3 regions of the Streptomyces sp. NPDC005263 genome follow, and region 3 is predicted to be linked to each of the others. Evidence: riboswitches for the same ligand, from Rfam matches in the RefSeq annotation. Region 3 holds a riboswitch; each other region holds the start of a gene.

The links. A riboswitch is a leader RNA that binds a small molecule or an ion and turns the genes downstream of it on or off. The one in region 3 is predicted to bind cobalamin.
Region 1: linked by a shared signal. The riboswitch ahead of ACFYRY_RS33675 (ABC transporter substrate-binding protein) and the one ahead of ACFYRY_RS24285 (CbtB-domain containing protein) in region 3 are both predicted to bind cobalamin.
Region 2: linked by a shared signal. The riboswitch ahead of ACFYRY_RS33555 (cobalamin biosynthesis protein) and the one ahead of ACFYRY_RS24285 (CbtB-domain containing protein) in region 3 are both predicted to bind cobalamin.

The regions. Positions count from the first base shown of each region.
Region 1 is NZ_JBIAKJ010000009.1:172,333-178,292, reverse strand. It holds gene scpA (methylmalonyl-CoA mutase) at 1-1,098, opposite strand, end outside; gene ACFYRY_RS33680 (methylmalonyl-CoA mutase family protein) at 1,098-2,906, opposite strand; cobalamin riboswitch at 3,066-3,248, shown strand; gene ACFYRY_RS33675 (ABC transporter substrate-binding protein) at 3,286-4,317, shown strand; gene ACFYRY_RS33670 (FecCD family ABC transporter permease) at 4,344-5,342, shown strand; gene ACFYRY_RS33665 (ABC transporter ATP-binding protein) at 5,339-5,960, shown strand, end outside.
Region 2 is NZ_JBIAKJ010000009.1:143,110-149,069, reverse strand. It holds gene ACFYRY_RS33575 (MarR family winged helix-turn-helix transcriptional regulator) at 135-563, shown strand; gene panD (aspartate 1-decarboxylase) at 801-1,220, shown strand; gene ACFYRY_RS33565 (GNAT family N-acetyltransferase) at 1,245-1,589, shown strand; gene ACFYRY_RS33560 (aspartate/glutamate racemase family protein) at 1,640-2,314, shown strand; cobalamin riboswitch at 3,314-3,446, shown strand; gene ACFYRY_RS33555 (cobalamin biosynthesis protein) at 3,547-4,488, shown strand; gene ACFYRY_RS33550 (cobyric acid synthase) at 4,485-5,960, shown strand, end outside.
Region 3 is NZ_JBIAKJ010000005.1:360,863-366,822, forward strand. It holds gene ACFYRY_RS24255 (CU044_5270 family protein) at 130-1,191, opposite strand; gene ACFYRY_RS24260 (RNA polymerase sigma factor) at 1,188-1,793, opposite strand; gene ACFYRY_RS24265 (hypothetical protein) at 2,190-2,960, shown strand; gene ACFYRY_RS24270 (hypothetical protein) at 2,996-3,193, shown strand; gene ACFYRY_RS24275 (histidine phosphatase family protein) at 3,190-3,780, shown strand; gene ACFYRY_RS24280 (CbtA family protein) at 3,807-4,565, opposite strand; gene ACFYRY_RS24285 (CbtB-domain containing protein) at 4,587-4,808, opposite strand; cobalamin riboswitch at 4,846-4,986, opposite strand; gene ACFYRY_RS24290 (enoyl-CoA hydratase/isomerase family protein) at 5,099-5,960, opposite strand, start outside.

The DNA.
Region 1 (5,960 bases), on a different contig from region 3:
GTTGGTGTGCAGCGACTGGGTGTGGCCCTGGGTCGCGGCCATCGCCTCCACACACGTACGCGTCACGTTGTTGAACACGTCCTGCGCGGTCAGCGACCAGCCCGAGGTCTGCGAATGGGTGCGCAGGGAAAGGGACTTGGCGTTCTGCGGGCCGAACTGCTTGACCAGCTTGGCCCACAGCAGCCGGGCCGCCCGCAACTTGGCGATCTCCATGAAGAAGTTCATGCCGATCGCCCAGAAGAAGGAGAGCCGGGGCGCGAACGCGTCCACGTCCAGGCCGACCTCACGGCCCGCGCGGATGTACTCCACACCGTCCGCGAGCGTGTACGCCAGCTCCAGGTCGGCCGTCGCACCCGCCTCCTGGATGTGGTAGCCCGAGATGGAGATGGAGTTGTAGCGCGGCATCCGCTGCGAGGTGAACGCGAAGATGTCGGAGATGATCCGCATCGACGGCTTCGGCGGATAGATGTACGTGTTGCGGACCATGAACTCCTTGAGGATGTCGTTCTGGATGGTCCCCGCCAACTTCTCGGGCGGTACGCCCTGTTCCTCCGCCGCCACGATGTACAGCGCCAGCACCGGCAGCACCGCGCCGTTCATCGTCATCGACACGGACATCTTGTCCAGCGGGATGCCGTCGAAGAGCTGCCGCATGTCGTAGATCGAGTCGATCGCCACGCCCGCCATGCCGACGTCGCCGGTCACCCGCGGGTGGTCGCTGTCGTAGCCGCGGTGGGTGGGCAGGTCGAAGGCGACCGACAGGCCCTTCTGGCCGGCCGCGAGGTTGCGGCGGTAGAAGGCGTTGGACTCCTCGGCGGTGGAGAAACCCGCGTACTGGCGGATCGTCCACGGCTGGTTGACATACATCGTCGGATAGGGGCCGCGCAGGTACGGGGCGACGCCCGGGTAGGTGCCCAGGAAGTCCAGGCCCTCCAGGTCACGGCCGGTGTACAGCGGTTTGACCGCGATGCCTTCCGGGGTCTCCCAGAACGACTCGTCCCCGCCCCTCGCCGTATCGACGGCCTTGCGCCACTCGTCGGCGCCGCCGTCGGCGGTGGGCGTCCCCAGTTCGATCCCGGTGAAGTCGGGGATTCCCATCAGGACACTCCCATGCGGTCGAGGGTGGCGGAGAGCACGGCGACGGCGTCACAGCCCGCGAAGACATAGGCGTCGACACCCGTGTACTGCCCGGGACGGCCGGCCAGGAACACATGGCGGGCACCGGCTGCCCTCAGAGCCCGCGCGGTGCTCTCGGCCTGCTCCTCGTACAGCGTGTCGCTGGAGCACAGGCAGACCTCGGTGGCGCCGCTGTCCTCGAAGGCGCCGTCCGTGACGGGCTCGATGCCGCCGGCCTGGAACAGGTTGGCGGCGAAGGTCGTGCGCGCGGTGTGCGCGGCCGCCGGGCCGATCGCGGCCAGGTAGACGCGCGGCCGGGATCCGGTGGCGGCGAGATGGGCGTCGGAGCGCGCCCGCAGGGCCTCGTACGCCTCGTCGCGCCGCACCCGCGGCAGCCCGCCGGACGGCGGCTCGGGAGCCGGTGCACGTTCCACGGGACGTTCGGCGAGGTACGGGAACTCGCTGACACCGGTGATGGGTTCGCGGCGCTCGGCCAGCTTCGCGCTGCGCGCCTCCCAGGTGTCCGCCAGGTCCTGGGCGAGACGGCCGGAGCGCAGGGCGGCGGCCTGACCGCCGACGCCCTCGATCCGCTGGAAGAACTCCCAGCCCGCGTGGGCGAGTTCGTCCGTGAGCCGCTCCACGTACCAGGAGCCGCCCGCCGGGTCGGTCACCCGGGACAGGTGGGACTCCTCGACCAGGATCGTCGAGGTGTTGCGGGCGATACGGCGTGCGAACGCGTCCGGCAGGCCCACGGCGTGGTCGAAGGGCAGCACGGTGACGGCGTCGGCGCCGCCGACCCCGGCGGCGAGCGTGGCGATGGTCGTGCGCAGCATGTTCACCCACGGGTCGCGGCGCGTCATCATCACCGGCGACGTCACGGCGTGCTGCACCTGCGCCCCCGCGCCCGGAGCCCCGCACACCTCGGCGACCCGCGCCCACAGCCGTCGGGCCGCGCGCAGCTTGGCGATGGTGAGGAACTGGTCGGCGGTGGCCGCGTACCGGAACTCCAGCTGAGCACAGGCCTGTTCGACACTGAGCCCCGCCTCGGTCAGCTCACGCAGGTAGGCGACGCCGGTCGCCAGGGAGGCGCCCAGTTCCTGCGCGGCCGAACCGCCGGCCTCGTGGTACGGCAGCGCGTCCACGGTCAGGGCCCGCAGCCCCGGGTATCTGTCGGCGCACAGCCGCGCGAGAGCGGCCGCCGGCGCGAAGTCCGACGCGTCGCCCGTACGGGCCTGGTGGGCCAGCGGATCGGCGCCCAGGTTGCCGATCGCCGCGTGGTCGGCGACGCCCCGCTCCTCGTACAGGCCCAGCAACTCCCGTGCGGCGGCGTCGAATGCGCTGCCCGCGTCCAGGACGACGGGCGCGAGGTCGAGGTGGACGCCGTCGAGGACCCGGCCGAGGGAGCCGAGCGGCAGGCCGCCCGTTCCGACGACCAGCCACAGCGAGGTGACGCCGTTCTCCAGATCCCCGAGCACCGCGTCGCCGCCGGTCGCGGCGTGCCGTTGCCGGACGTCCCAGCCGCCGGTGACGCTTCCCTCGGCCCGGCCGCCCCGTACGAACGGGGGGAACCCGGGGAAGCCGGGCTCGGGCGTCACATCGTTCGCGGTGTACAGGGGGCGGGTGCGCAACCCGTCCTCCAACGCGGTGGACAGGGCGTCTTCCGCTGCTTCCCCCGAGACTTCCTTTCCCGACTTGCGCAGGACGCCCGCCACCAGGCGTTGCCACTGCTCGTGCGTCGCGTCAGGGAACTCGGCGGCCAGCGAGAGCCCGTCGTCAGGCAGGACCGTCATGCTCGGATGCTAGGTCAGACCGCCAAAGGAGCGGCAGAGGACACCGCTGTGACCTTGCACTCCCTGTCACTGTGACCTGCGTTGCCCTGCTGGGCGCGGCCACGTGCCGCAGGGACGACGGCCCGGCCCCGCACTGCCCCTCGGACCGGTGTGACAACGTGATAATTTGCCCAAGCCAGTCAAGGGAATCCGGTGCGAATCCGGAACTGACGCGCAGCGGTGAGGGTGACGAGCGGGGCAACGCGAGCCACTGGACGACGGTCACATGTGACCAGGGTCCGGGAAGGCGCTCCGGCCGGGTGATCCCGAGTCCGAAGACCTGCTGGCGACCCGTACGAACGGGCCCCGCGACCGGGCCCTCGACGCCAGAGGATGTTGTGTGCCCGTCACCCCTGCTGTTCGCCGCTCCGCCCTGCTCCTTTCCGGGGCGCTCCTCCTGACGGCCTGCGGCGGCTCGTCCACCGGGCCCCCCGGCTCACCCACCACCGCGACGGGCCGCACCCTGGTCAACTGCGGGCAGCGGATCCGGATCCCGTCGCCGCCGAAGCGAGCGGTGTCCCTGAACCAGGGCACCACCGAGATCATGCTCTCCCTCGGCCTCGCGGACCGGATGGCGGGCACCGCCACCTGGACCGACCCCGTCCTGAAGGGCCTCGCGAAGGACAACACCCGGGTGCCCAGGCTCTCCGACAACCAGCCCTCCTTCGAGAAGGTCCTGGACACCGAACCCGACTTCGTCGCCGCCTCCTTCGCCTCCACCCTCAGGCAGGGCGGCGTGGCCCCGCGCGAGAAGTTCGAGGAGCTGGGCGTGCCGACCTACCTCTCTCCCGCCGACTGCGAGGGCAAGGACAACAGCGGTGACGGCGACGGCGCCCGCACCCAGCCGCTGACCATGGAATCGGTCTACCGAGAGATACGGGACCTGGCGAAGATCTTCGGCGTCGAAGCGCGGGGCGCGAAGCTCGTCGCCTCACTGAAGAGCCGCGTCGCCAGAGCCACCTCCGGGATCGACGCCTCCGACACCTCGGTCCTGTACTGGTTCGCCAACCAGGAGTCCCCCTACATGGCGGGCTGCTGCGGCGCCCCCGGCATCATCACCGACGCGCTCGGCGCGAAGAACGTCTTCGACGACACGAAGCAGGAATGGCCGCAGATCAACTGGGAGACCGTCGCGGACCGCAACCCCGACGTCCTGGTCATCGGTGATCTCACCCGCGACTCGCAGACCGCCGAGACGGCCGCCCGGAAGATCGCCTTCCTGGAGTCCGATCCGGCGACCAAAACCATGGACGCGGTGAAGCACAAGAGGTACGTCACGCTCAGCGGCCAGGCCATGAACCCCACGATCCGCACCGTCGACGGCATCGAGAAGGTGGCCGCGGCGCTGCGCGCCGACGGGCTCGCCGGGTGACGACCTCGTCCGTCACGGCCACGGCGTTGCGGACGGTGGCCGGCCTCGTGACCCTGGCGGGGTCCCTCGCCGTGGCCGTCACCATCGGCCCGGCGGACATCGGCGTCGGCGACGTCTGGTCGGCGGTGGCCGCCCATCTCGGCGGGGGACCCTCGCGGCTCAGCCCGATCCGGGACGGCATCGTGTGGAACCTGCGACTGCCCCGCACCCTGCTCGCCGCGGTCTGCGGCGCCGGGCTCGCCGTGTGCGGAGCGGTCATGCAGTCCCTGCTGCGCAACCCGCTCGCCGACCCCTTCGTCCTCGGCGTCTCCTCCGGAGCCTCCACCGGCGCGGTCGTGGTGGTGGTCCTCGGCGCGGGCGGCGGCGCGCTGTCCGTCTCCGGCGGCGCCTTCGTCGGAGCCGTCTGCTCCTTCGCCCTGGTGCTGCTGCTCAGCCACACCCTCGGTGCCACGACGGACCGGGTCGTGCTGGCCGGAGTCGCCGCCATGCAGCTGTTCTCGGCGCTCACCTCCTTCGTCGTCCTGACGGCCGCCGACGCCCAGACCACCCAGGGAGTCCTGTTCTGGCTGCTCGGCTCACTCGGCGGCGCCGACTGGAACGACGTGTGGCTGTGTCTGACCGCGCTGGCGACCGCCCTCGTCGTGTGCCTCGGATCCGCGCGGACGCTGGACGCCTTCGCCTTCGGGCAGGACGCGGCGGCCTCGCTCGGGGTCTCCGTCGCCCGGACCCGGCTGGTGTTGCTCTGCGTCACGGCCCTGCTGACCGCCGCTCTGGTCAGCTCGGCGGGCGCCATCGGTTTCGTCGGGCTGGTCCTGCCGCACGCCGCCCGTGCCCTCACCGGCCCCGGGCACGCCCGGCTGCTGCCGGTGACCGCGCTCACCGGGGCGGTGTTCCTGGTGTGGGTCGACACCCTGGCCCGTACCGCCCTCGACCCGCAGGAGATACCGGTCGGCGTCGTCACCTCCCTGATCGGCGTACCGGCGTTCGTCCTCGTCCTGTACCGCACCCGGAGGGCGCACCGATGACGCTCATCGCCGACCGCGTCTCCCGTACCGCCGCCGGACAGCTGATCCTTGACGGCGTCAGCCTCACCGCGGCCCCCGGATCCGTCACCGGCCTGCTCGGCCCCAACGGCTCCGGCAAGTCCACACTCCTGCGCCTGCTCTCCGGCGTTGTCACCCCCACCTCCGGCGTCGTCACCCTCGACGGCCAGCCGTTGCGCGAGTACAGCCGCCGAGCGGTCGCCCGCCGGCTGGCGGTCGTCGAACAACAGGCGGACACCCAGACCGAGTTGACCGTCCTGGAGGTCGTACGGCTCGGCCGGGTCCCACACCGTCGCGCCTGGACCCCCACCACCCCGGCCGACGAGCAGGCCGTACGCGCCGCCCTGGACCGCACCGGCCTCACCGAGCGGGCCGGCCGCCTCTGGCACACCCTGTCCGGCGGCGAACGCCAACGGGTCCAGATCGCCCGCGCACTCGCCCAGGAACCACGCGAACTCCTCCTCGACGAACCCACCAACCACCTCGACATCCAGCATCAGCTCGACCTCCTGACGCTGGTCACGCAACTCCCCGTCACCACCGTCATCGCCCTGCACGACCTGAACCTGGCGGCGATGTACTGCGACCATCTCGTCGTGC
Region 2 (5,960 bases), on a different contig from region 3:
CTCCTCGAGAGAATGTCAGTACGCGGAATGTCTGTGTACTGAACAATGCCACATGCCTCGCCCGCTGCGGGCATCGGGGAGTGTGAGTCGTGTGACAGGATCTTCATCCCGCGCCCGAACGGAGTCCGCACGCCATGCAACCCGAACAGCTCATCGACCAGCCGATGCACCTGCTGCGTCGAGCGCTTCAGCGGGTCAACGCGGTCTGGCAGGCGGAGGTGCCCGAGCTGACCGCCCCCCAGTACGCGGCTCTCGCCACGCTCGCGGAGCGTCCCGGGATCGACCAGTCCGCCCTCGGTCTGGCCACTGCCATCGACCGGTCCACCATGACCACCCTGCTGGACCGGCTCTCCTCCCGAGGCTGGGTCAAGCGCGAACCCGACCCGCTCAACCGCAGGCGTCACATCGTCCACATCACGGAGGAAGGGCACGCGCTGCTGCGCGAGGTGGAACCGGCAGTCGCGCGCGTGAACCAATGGACCGTCGATCAACTCGGCGAGGAGAGAACAGGCACGCTCCTCCCACTGCTGTGCGATCTGGCCGGCGTCGGGCTGGACGATTGAGCGTGTGTCGGCCCTCTGACCGACGCTGGGAAGCACGGCGTCGGTCTCCACGCCGGTCCGGGAGCGAGCCCGCAGTCTTCCGGTGACCGCCGGCGAACGGCCGGAACCCGTGGAAGCTAGGTCATGGCCATGCACGATCTTCCTGAAGGTCTTCGCGTCGAAGGTATGGCCATGTACAGTGTTGGCCGCCCCTGACCTGCAGAAAGTAGGCGGGGAGCCGTCCTCCAGGAGTCCAAAGTGCTGCGTACTCTCTTCAAGTCCAAGATCCACAGAGCCACCGTCACCCAGGCCGACCTGCACTACGTGGGATCGGTGACCATCGACGCGGATCTGCTCGACGCCGCCGACCTGCTGCCCGGTGAGCTCGTGCACATCGTCGACATCACCAACGGGGCCCGGCTGGAGACGTACGTCATCGAGGGCGAGCGTGGATCCGGGGTCGTGGGGATCAACGGGGCCGCGGCCCATCTGGTGCATCCCGGCGATCTGGTGATCATCATCAGTTACGCTCAGATGACCGACGCCGAGGCACGGGAGTTCGCACCCCGGGTCGTGCACGTGGACCGCGACAACCGCGTCGTGGCTCTGGGGGCCGACCCGTCCGAGCCGGTGCCGGGGTCGGACCAGGAGCGCAGCCCGCAGGCCGTCGTGGCCTGACCCCGACGTACCAGGAGCGTGCCCATGAGCGAGATCGAGATCCGCGACGACCGGACCGCGGGCCGCCTGGAGGCCCGCGCCGGTGGTGAAGTCGTCGGTCGTATCGAGTACTTCGTGCTGGAGTCGCCCGCGGCCGCCCTCGTCCCCGTGCACACGATCGTCGAGCCGGCCCACGAGGGGAAGGGCATCGCGGGTTCCCTGGCGCGCGAGCTGTACGACATCGCGCGGCGCGAGCACATCGTCGTCGCCCCGCTGTGCCCGTACGTCGTCAAGTGGGCCGAACGCCACCCCGACGAGGCTCCGGCCGCCGACCCCGAACTGCTGCGCGCCGCGAAGCAGTGGCTGGCGGCCCACCCGGGCCGTTTCTGAGCCCCGAGGAGCACACGAGCGGGAGAAACGAGCGGGAGAGAGGACAACGCGTGACGCTCGCCCTTCTGCACACCTCGCCCCGCCACGTCCCGGTCTTCGACGGCCTGCGCGACGCGGACCACCAGGGCCTGGAGCTGGGGCACTTCGTCGACGAGGAACTGCTGAGCCGGGCCCGCGCCGAGGGACCGGACGCGGTACGGGACGACGTGCGCGCCGCCCTGGAGCGTGCGGTCGATCTCGGCGCGCGGGTCGTGCTGTGCACCTGCTCGACCATCGGGGGTGTCGCCGAGGCCGCCGCCCCCGAGGTCGGGGTACCGGTGCTTCGGGTGGACCGCCCGATGGCCTCCGCCGCGGTGGCCGCCGGACCGCGGATCGTCGTCCTCGCCACCGTCGAGAGCACGCTCGGCCCCACGGCCGCCCTGATCGAGGAGGAGGCCCGCCGCGCAGGCGACGCCGTCGCGGTACGCGGCCGTCTGGTCGGCGGTGCCTGGCAGCGCTTCGAGGCCGGCGACCTCGAGGGCTCGCTGCGCCTGGTGGCGGCGGCGGCCGACGAGGAGAGGGACGCGGACGTGATCGTGCTGGCGCAGGTCTCGACCGCCTCGGCCCAGGACCTGGTGGCGACCACGATCCCGGTCCTGTCCAGTCCCCGGCTTGGACTGGCGGCGGGCGCGCGGGCGATGGCCGCCGCCGGGCGTCCGAGCCACGTGCGGGGCACGGGGGAGTAAGGGGGCCTTTCAGCGGGCCCGACCGGGCGCCGCTCCAGAGCGTGCCGACCTCTGCGCGTTGACGTCTGCGCGCCGACGTCTGCGGGGCGAGACTCGCCGCCGACCGCATCCGCCCCCGGGCAGCCACGGCCCACCGCACGTCGAGCGGCCCACCAGGGCCAGGTAGTTCACGCGGGGGAGTGAGTGGCGGCGCCGCCGTCGGGTACGCGGGGGAGTAGTCCAGAGCCGACGTCGACCGACTCGCCGGAGGACGCCATGACGAACCCGTACTCGGACCCCGTCCATCCAGGACCCACTCCTGGCCCCGGACCGGAACCCACACCCGGCCCGGATCCCGGGCCGCCGCAGCCGTACCCCGATCCGGTACCGAACCCCGAACCGCCCCCGGCTCCGGATCCCACATCCCCACCGGCCCCTGGCCCCCCTCCGGACCCAACGCCCCCACCGGCCCCTGGCCCGACTCCGGACCCCCGTCCGACGCCCGAGCCCTCCCCGTCCCCGATTCCCCCGGGCCCGGAACCCGTGCCCCAGCCGGAACCAGGCCCGCCGCTGACCTGAGGCCACTGTCCTGAGGCCGCCGCCCGCCGCTCCCGTCGCGCGGAGGGCGGCCCGCCCCGCCCGACGCCGACGCCCGGCCGAGGGCGCGCCCGGCGTAAGCGCCCCGGCGGCGAAAACCCGCCCAACACGACGGCGGTGGGGGGGCCCCCGGGGGGCCCCCCCCCCCCGGGGGGGGGTTTTCGTTTCTGGCTACCCCACTATTGGGGCAACACCCACCCGTGGCCCCCCCCCACGGTGTGGTAAGCGCCCTACCCGGGGGGGGGGGGGGTGTGGGGCACCCCCCTTCTCGGCCCGCGGGGGGCGCCCCCGGCCCCCCGGGGGGGGGGGGGGGCGGGCCCCCCCCCCCCCCCCCCCACGTCGTTGTGACGGCTGTGACCGCGCGTGTGTGGGTCTCAGCACACTCTCCCTTCGCAGGTCAACGGCAAGTTGACGGCCCTTCCAACCCCGTGGTGGACTGCCGGGGCCATGTACGGCGGCAGAAGAGGAAGCCGGTGTGAGTCCGGCGCGGTCCCGCCACTGTCACCGGGGTAGAAAGCCCCGGGAGCCAGGAACTCTCGCCGCCGGTCTCGTCGAACCAGGGCGTGGACACCCTGAGTGAGGACATATCGCCATGCTCGGCTGCCGTTCGAGATCCCGTAGCCGCACCCCGTCTGTGACAGCGGTCGGCTGAGTCCATGCGTGCCGATCGCGTCTTCGCGTACGGCGCCGCCGCCGGCCTCCTCGGTGACCTGCTCCTCGGTGATCCTCGCCGTGGGCATCCGGTCGCCCTGTTCGGGCGGGCCGCGGGTGCCGTGGAACGGGTGTTGTGGCGGGACCACCGGGGGTGGGGCGCGCTGCACGCCGTCGTGTGCGCCGGTGGCGCCGTCGCGCTCGGGGCCGCGGCGACTCGTGCCGTACGTACCTCACCCGCCGCTTCCGTCGCGCTGACCGGTGCCGCCACCTGGGCGGTCGTCGGCGGGACGTCACTCGCGCGGGAGGCCCGGAGCATCGCTCGGGCGCTGGAGGCGGGGGACCTCACCGGGGCGCGGGCCCGGCTGCCGCATCTGTGCGGGCGGGATCCGCAGGCGCTGGACGCCGACGGGATCGCGCGCGCGGTCGTGGAGTCGGTCGCCGAGAACACCTCCGATGCCGTGGTGGGGGCGCTGGTGTGGGGAGCCGTGGGCGGGGTGCCCGGGCTTCTCGGGTTCCGGGCCGTCAACACCCTCGACGCGATGGTCGGGCACAAGTCGCCCAGGTACCGGCGCTACGGATGGGCGTCCGCGCGGCTCGACGACGTCGCGGGCTGGCCCGGGGCGCGGCTGACCGCCGTCCTGGCGGCGCTCGCGGGCCCCTGTCCGCGAGGTGCCGTGCGCGCCTGGCGGGCCGACGCGGCACAGCATCCGAGTCCCAACGCGGGGCCCGTGGAGGCGTCGTTCGCGGGCGCGCTCGGGGTGCGGCTGGGCGGGACCTTGTCGTACGGGGGCCGGGTGGAGCACCGGCCCGTGCTGAACGGGGAAGGGCGGGCCGTGGACACCCACGACATCGAGCGGGCCGTACGGCTGTCCCGCAACGTCGGTCTGCTGGCGCTCGGTGTCAGTGCCGCCGGGCGGTTTCTGATGAGGGGGCGTGGCCGATGAGTGGTGGTCTTCTGGTGGCCGGCACCACCTCCGACGCCGGCAAAAGCGTCGTCACCGCGGGGATCTGCCGGTGGCTGGTGCGCCAGGGCGTCAAGGTCGCGCCCTTCAAGGCGCAGAACATGTCCCTCAACTCGTTCGTGACGCGTCAGGGCGCGGAGATCGGGCGGGCGCAGGCCATGCAGGCGCAGGCCTGCCGGGTGGAGCCGACCGCGTCGATGAATCCGGTGCTGCTGAAGCCGGGCGGCGAACAGAGCAGTCAGGTCGTGCTGCTCGGCAAGCCGGTCGGGGAGCTCAGTGCGCGTGGCTATCACGGTGGGCGGCAGCAGCAGTTGCTGGGGACCGTCCTCGACTGTCTCGCCGAGTTGCGGGGCACGTATGACGCGGTGATCTGTGAAGGGGCCGGCTCTCCCGCCGAGATCAACCTGCGGCGGACCGACATCGTGAACATGGGCGTCGCGCGCAACGCGCGGCTTCCGGTGCTCGTGGTCGGTGACATCGACCGTGGGGGCGTCTTCGCCTCCTTCTTCGGGACCGTCGCCCTGCTCTCTCCCGAGGACCAGGAACTCGTCGCCGGGTTCCTGGTCAACAAGTTCCGGGGGGACGTCAGCCTGTTGGAGCCCGGCCTGGACATGCTGCACGGGCTGACCGGGCGGCACACCTACGGCGTCCTGCCCTTCCGGCACGGCCTCGGCATCGACGAGGAGGACGGGCTGCGGGTGTCCTTGCGCGGGACCGTACGGGAGTCCAACCTCTCCCCGCCCGTCGGCGAGGACGTGCTGCGGGTCGCCGTCTGCGCGGTCCCCCTCATGTCCAACTTCACCGACGTGGACGCGCTGGCCGCCGAACCCGGCGTCGTGGTGCGGTTCGTGGACCGGCCCGAGGAACTGGCCGACGCCGATCTCGTCGTGATCCCGGGTACCCGGGGGACGGTCCGTGCTCTGGAGTGGCTCCGCGAGCGGGGGCTGGCCGAGGCCATCGGGCGCCGGGCCGCCGAGCACCGGCCCGTCCTCGGCATCTGCGGCGGCTTCCAGATCCTCGGCGAGCACATCGAGGACGACGTCGAGAGCCGCCGCGGACACGTGGACGGGCTCGGGATCCTGCCCGTCCGGGTGCGGTTCGCCCGCGAGAAGACCCTCACCCGGCCGGAGGGCGAGGCCCTGGGCGAACCGGTCGAGGGATACGAGATCCATCACGGGGTCGCCGAGATCTCCGGGGGCGACACGTTCATCTCCGATGACCGTGGACACAGTCTGGACGGCTGCCGGGTCGGCCAGACCTGGGGCACCCACTGGCACGGCTCGCTGGAGTCGGACGGCTTCCGGCGGGCCTTCCTGCGCGAGGTGGCGGCCGCCGCGGGCCGGCGTTTCGTGCCGGCCGCCGACACCTCGTTCGCCGCGCTGCGCGAGGAGCAGCTCGACCGGCTCGGCGACCTGATCGAACAGCACGCGGACACGGACGCGCTGTGGCGGCTC
Region 3 (5,960 bases):
CCCGGCAAGCCGCCGACAGAGAAAATCGGGCGGCGAACTGACGGAAGGCCCGGTGAAAGTCACCGGGCCGCCTGGCACCCCGGCACGCGGGCGATCACGCGCGGCGCCGCGCGTGATCGCCCCTTGAGGTCAGCCCTGCCGCTCGTCCTGTACGTGCTGTGCGTCGCGGGGCTGCTGGCCGACCGCGTCGACGACGGCGTATTCCAGTTCGGCCGAGCTTTCCAGCAGTGCCCCGGCCTTGGCGTATGAGGCGTCCTTGGTCAGATAGGTGCGGGAGCCGAGAAAGGAGAAGTCCTTCTTGTCGAAGACCCACTCGGTACGGAGGCCGTAGCGGGTGTCGTCGCGGGCGATGCCGAGGCCCTTGCGACCGATCGCGTCGTGGGCCTGCGGGGCCGGGGTGACGCCGGGGATCTTCGCCGCGGCCCGGTACAGGGCGGCCGCCGTACGGGGCGGCATCATCCCGCCGAGCAGGGAACCGATCTGTTCGAACACCGCCTGGTCGCGTTCCCGGCTCTCCGCGTCCGGGGTGTGGGCGTACAGATAGGCAAGCAGCTTGTCAGGGTCGCTGGGCAGGGAGCTGAGCCAGTGGTAGGTGGGCCGGCCGAGCCCGGCCGGTGTGCCGTTGGTGTCACCGAGGTTGGCGTTGATGCGGATGTCCTCGCCGTCCTCCCGGACCATGCCGAGTGTCCGCAGGGGCCCCGGTTCCTGCGAGATCCACGCCTCACGGTCCACCAGCGGACCGAGGACAGCCTTCCCGCTGGTCAGGTCGGCCCCGTTGCCCTTACCCCTGGTGTAGACGAACTGGTCGTCGCGCACCGTGAGATCGGGGTGGGTCTCCGTGGCCTGGGAGATCCGGTCCAGGAGGGCCGCGGCGGGCTGCATGTCCGTGGCCGCGCGGTGCGACGCGGTTCCGGCGGGCCCCCGGTCACCGCCGGTCAGCGTGATTCCCGCGGTCACCGCGCACACCAGCGCCAGAGCGGTCGCCGGCGCCAGTACCGCGGGTCGCAGCAGCCTGCGGGCCGGCCGGGTACGGGTGACCTGGTCTTGGTCGATGTGGTGCATCAGAAGGTCCTTGTGACGAAGGTACTGCTCGCGCGGAAGGTCCCAGTCGGCGGGCGCCGGCAGCAGGCCGGCGATCTCCTCGCGGTCGCCGTGGCGCTCCGAGGACGCCCCCGTGGCCTTGTCGTTCATGTGAGCTCCTCCCGTACGGGCAGGGCCGCGATCGCGGCCGCACTTGTCATCTCTCCGCGGGCAGTGGGTGGTTCCCGTTCTTCTGCAGCGAGCCGGGCGAGCTTCTTGCGGGCACGTGACAGACGGGAACGTACGGTGCCGACGGCGATGCCCAGGGCTTCGGCCGTCTGCTGGTAGTCGAGACCGGACCACACGCACAGGGCCAGCACTTCCCGTTCCTGGCGTCTGAGTCGGCCCAGGGCGGCCTGGACGGAACGCAGGTACCGTGCGTCGTCGATGCGTCCGACGGTCCGGGGCGCGAAGTCCTCCTCCACACGTGGCTGCGGTTGGCGTGCCAGGAACAGTTGTCGTCTGCGCACGCCACGGCGGGCGTTGTCGGCCTTGTGCGTGGCGATGCCCAGCAGCCAGGGCAGCAGGGAGCCGCCCTCCTCCTGCACGCGTTGGCGGGTCCGCCACGCCGTTAAGAACGTGTCGGACATGATCTCTTCGGCCGTCGACCAGTCGCCGGTCAAGCGCAGCCCGTGGTTGTACACGGCGCGGGCGAACTCCTCGTACAGCTGGGCGAACGCCTCACGGTCCCCCTCCCGCACACGGCGGCGCACATTGTCTTCTGAATCCCTCACGACCACTTCTCTCCGCGACACGGGAGGAGTTCCTGTGGCCTGCGTCACCCACTGGTGTCACCGTTACGGTCTCCGTCGCCACCTGCCGAGGGATCCTCGCACACCGGCCGTTCGCGCCCCGCCCCATGGCTTCCGGCATGGCCCGCCGGGCAGTTGAACGACTCACATCATTGGGGTCCCACCATCACCCGCAGAGGACTGATGTCAGTGCGGAGAGCTGCGTGCGGAGAACAACATGCTCTTGTTGTCCGTACTATCGCTACGACAGGGCCCTGCGCCTTGTATGTGGCTGCCGCGCCGCAGGAATCGTCCGAGACACACTCGTGCGGCAGTCCCTTCGAATCCGGCCTCGAGCCGAGGAAAGGTTGTGCACCCATGTCGCAGAACGCCTCAGTCACCGAACTGACATCGCAGTACACCGCTCAGGTCGCCGCCGACCTGGAACGCAACTCCAAGGAACAAGAACGCATCGGTGGGGAAATCGCCGCGCTGCAGGAGCAGTTGGCCGCACTCCAGCGGGACCACGCGGTTCTGACCACCATCCAGCAGGCGATCGGCACGGCTCCGGTGTCCGCCGGGTCCGTGGCACCGTCGGACAGCATCGCGGTGCCCGCTCCCCGTAAGAGGGCGGCCACCGGGTCCGGCGCGGGCAAGCGGGCAGGGACGAAGAAGACCGCCACTCGGGCCGGTCGGGCCACGGCCGGGAAGCCGGCTGAGGAGAAGGCGACCGCGGGGAAGGCAGCCGCGGGGAAGGCCGCTGCCGGGAAGCCGGCCGCCGCGAAGTCAACCGCCGGCAAGTCGACCGCTACCAAGTCGGCCGCCGCCAAGTCGACCGCCGAGAAGCCCGCGGGGAAGTCGGAAGCCGCGAAGTCGGCCCAGCCGACCCTGGTCGACCTGGTCCGTCGTCACCTCGCCGAGCAGAAGGAACCGCGCTCGGCAGCGGAGATCACGACTGCCCTTGACAAGGCGCACCCCGAGCGCGCCGTCAAGACGACCGTGGTGCGCACGACACTCGAAGGGCTGGTCGCCAAGAGCCAGGCGCAGCGCTCGAAGCAGGGATCCTCGGTCTTCTACACCGCTCCCGACGCGCCGAAGCAGGCGGCACCGAAGCAGGCCGAGGAGAAGCCCGCGCAGGCCGACGCGTAACCGACGCACCGCACAGTGCCGCACCTGGCCGCGTCGTGGGCTTCCGCGCCTGGGTCGCGCTCGACGACATCGCCGCCGCGGTCGCGCAACTCGACCGCGCGGTGGGCCAGTTGGCCATCGGCCGGTCGGCTTACGTGCGGCCGTACCCGTGGCGCACTGCCGTGCCCGTGGGGCACTGCCGTACCCGTTGGGCCCCGCACACCGTGAACGCCCCAGGAGGAGCCACCACGTGACCAGTCGCGTCACCTTCGTCTCGCCCGCGATGAGTGCGTCGATGCGCCAGGCCCGCTTCGACGACGGGGGCTCCATCGACACCGGCGGGGCGGCGCGGGCCCGCGCCTTTGCCGGGTCCCTGCCGGCCGCGGCGCGTGTCGTGGTCTCTCCCACCGTGCGCTGCCGGGAGACGGCTGCCGCGCTCGGTCTCGACGGCGCGGAAGCAGCGGAGTTGTCGGCACTGGACGTGGGACGCTGGCGGGGCCTGACCCTGGCGGAGGTCGGTGCCGGTGAACCGGAGGCGGTGGCCCGCTGGCTCGCCGATCCCGCGTCCGCGCCACACGGCGGGGAGTCCGTGCACGACATGTGCGGGAGGGTGACGGGCTGGCTGACGGCGTCCCAGGACACGGACGGCCGTACGCTCGCCGTCGTCGAGCCGGAGGTCGTGCGGGCCGCGGTGGTCCACGTGCTGGGAGCGCCCTCAGCGGCCTTCTGGCGTCTCGACGTGCCTCCGCTGACGGCCACCACGATCAGTGGGCGCCACGGCCGCTGGAACCTGCGGCTGGGGCACCCACTGGACTCGGTCGAGGCAGCGGCGGACCACTGAGTGCAGCCGGTTCGACCGGCCGGGCGTCATCGCGGGGCGGCCACCGTCGTCCCCGCGGACACCGTGGCCGGCTTCGGGTTCAGCAGCCGTTCGGCCAGTTCGCCGAAGACGAGGCCGAAGCCTGCCCACAGGGTGATCTGGATGGCGAGGGCGGACAGCCGGAACCGCCACAGCAAGGCGGCCGGGAAGTCGCTCGGCACCTCGTTGACGGCGGGCAGGAACGCGTACGCCAGCCCGATCGCGACGGCGAAGCCGAGGACGGCGACGACGGTGGCGTACCAGGTGCCCAGCTTCGGCGCGAGCCGCTTGCCCGCGATCACCGCGGCGATCGCCAGGAGTACCCCGAGCACCATCATCAGGAAGTACAGGGTGGTGCGCTTGCCGATGGTGTCGTGGTCGCCGACGGCGGGCGGGTTGGCCGGATACTTCAGGAACGGCACGACGTACACGGCGAGCAGCGCGGCCCCCGACAGCAGCAGCGCCGTGGCCCGCGGGCTGAAACGGCCCACCCGGCCGAGCGCGAAGCAGAAGGCGAGAGCGGCGATGCCGCCGAACGCCACCCCGTAGATCAGAACGCCGGTGGCCAGGCCCGCGGTGGACTGTAGGGAACGGGAGACGAGTTCGACCTCGTGTTCGTGGGCGGGGGCGTGGGAGTCCTCGAAGCTGATGGCGCTGTCGACGCTCGGTTCGCCGAGGAAGTAGGCGACGACCAGGGCGAGCACGCCGGCACCCAGGCCGGCGAGCATGCCCCGAACGAGCAGATTTCTCACTGTCGCGGAGTTCATGGGTGTGCGGCGTCCCTCAGGTCAGTGGCAGGGGAAGCCGAGGAGGTGGCGGGCGTCGTGGACCCACTCGTGGACGTCACCGCCGGAGACGACCGAGGTGGCGCCCTGTTCGGCGCCGACGAAGTACAGCAGGACCAGCATCAGGATGCCGAAGAAGACCGCCCACGGGGCGATGGCCTTCAGCGGGAGTTTGGCGGGAACGACGGGGGTGGTGGTCGTCGGCTGGGCGACATGCTGCGCCATGGCAAGAGCCTCCTCTGGGAGTTCGCGTCCCATCTCGGTGGTGCACATGACGACGGCCACGGGTCTGACTCGCGGTGCCCCAGGGGGCGCACCGTCCACAGTGGCGCGACCGTGCCGGGTTCTCACCGGCTTCCGTGATGCCGTCGTCTATCAGGGCGACGGTATCGTGAGTCGGGTCTGGGGCCAATACCGCGCCACCTGGCGTGATCCCGTTCTCGCCCGCCAGGTGACGCGGATCACCGCCCGCTCAGCGGTCGCCGAGGCGGCGTCCGTCCCGCTCGCCGCGTCGGCTACGCGGTGGTGTCCGGTGCGGTGAGGCCGAGTTCACGCTCGCCCAGCGGCTCGAAGAAGCGCTCCACGTCGGCGTCGGTCACCTCGGCGAGAGTCGTCGGTGACCACCGTGGGGCGCGGTCCTTGTCGATGACCTGGGCGCGGATGCCCTCGACCAGGTCGGGTGTGGTCAGGGCCGCGCACGAGACGCGGTACTCCTGTTCCAGTACCCGCTCCAGCGTGCCGAGCCGCCGGGCGCGGCGCACGGCGGCCAGGGTGACCTTGAGGGCGGTGGGCGACTTGGACAGCAGGGTCTGCGCGGTCTCCTTGGCAGCCGGGTCGCCCTGGTCCAGCAGCCGATGGACGATCTCCTCGACGGTGTCGGCCGCGTAGCAGGAGTCGATCCACTCCCGGTGACCGGCCAACTCCGCCTCCGGCGACGGCCGCACATGACGGTCCAGGGCTTCCCGGACGGACAGCTCGGTGAGGTCGCCGACGAACTGCCCGAGTGAGGCGGACGGTACGTAGTGATCGGCGAGCCCGCACCACAAGGCGTCCCCGGCACCGATCGGCGCCCCCGTGAGCGCGAGGTGGGTGCCCAGTTCGCCCGGGGCGAGGGCGAGCAGATGGGTGCCGCCGACGTCCGGCACGAACCCGATACCGGTCTCCGGCATGGCGATCCTCGACCGCTCGGTGACCACCCGGACACTGCCGTGCGCGGAGACGCCGACACCGCCGCCCATGACGATGCCGTCCATGACGGCGACGTACGGCTTGGGGTAGCGGGCGATACGGGCGTTGAGGTGGTACTCGTCCCGCCAGAAAGCGGCCGAGGCGGCGCCGTCCCCGTCACGGGCGTCGTCGTGGACGGCGCGGATGTCG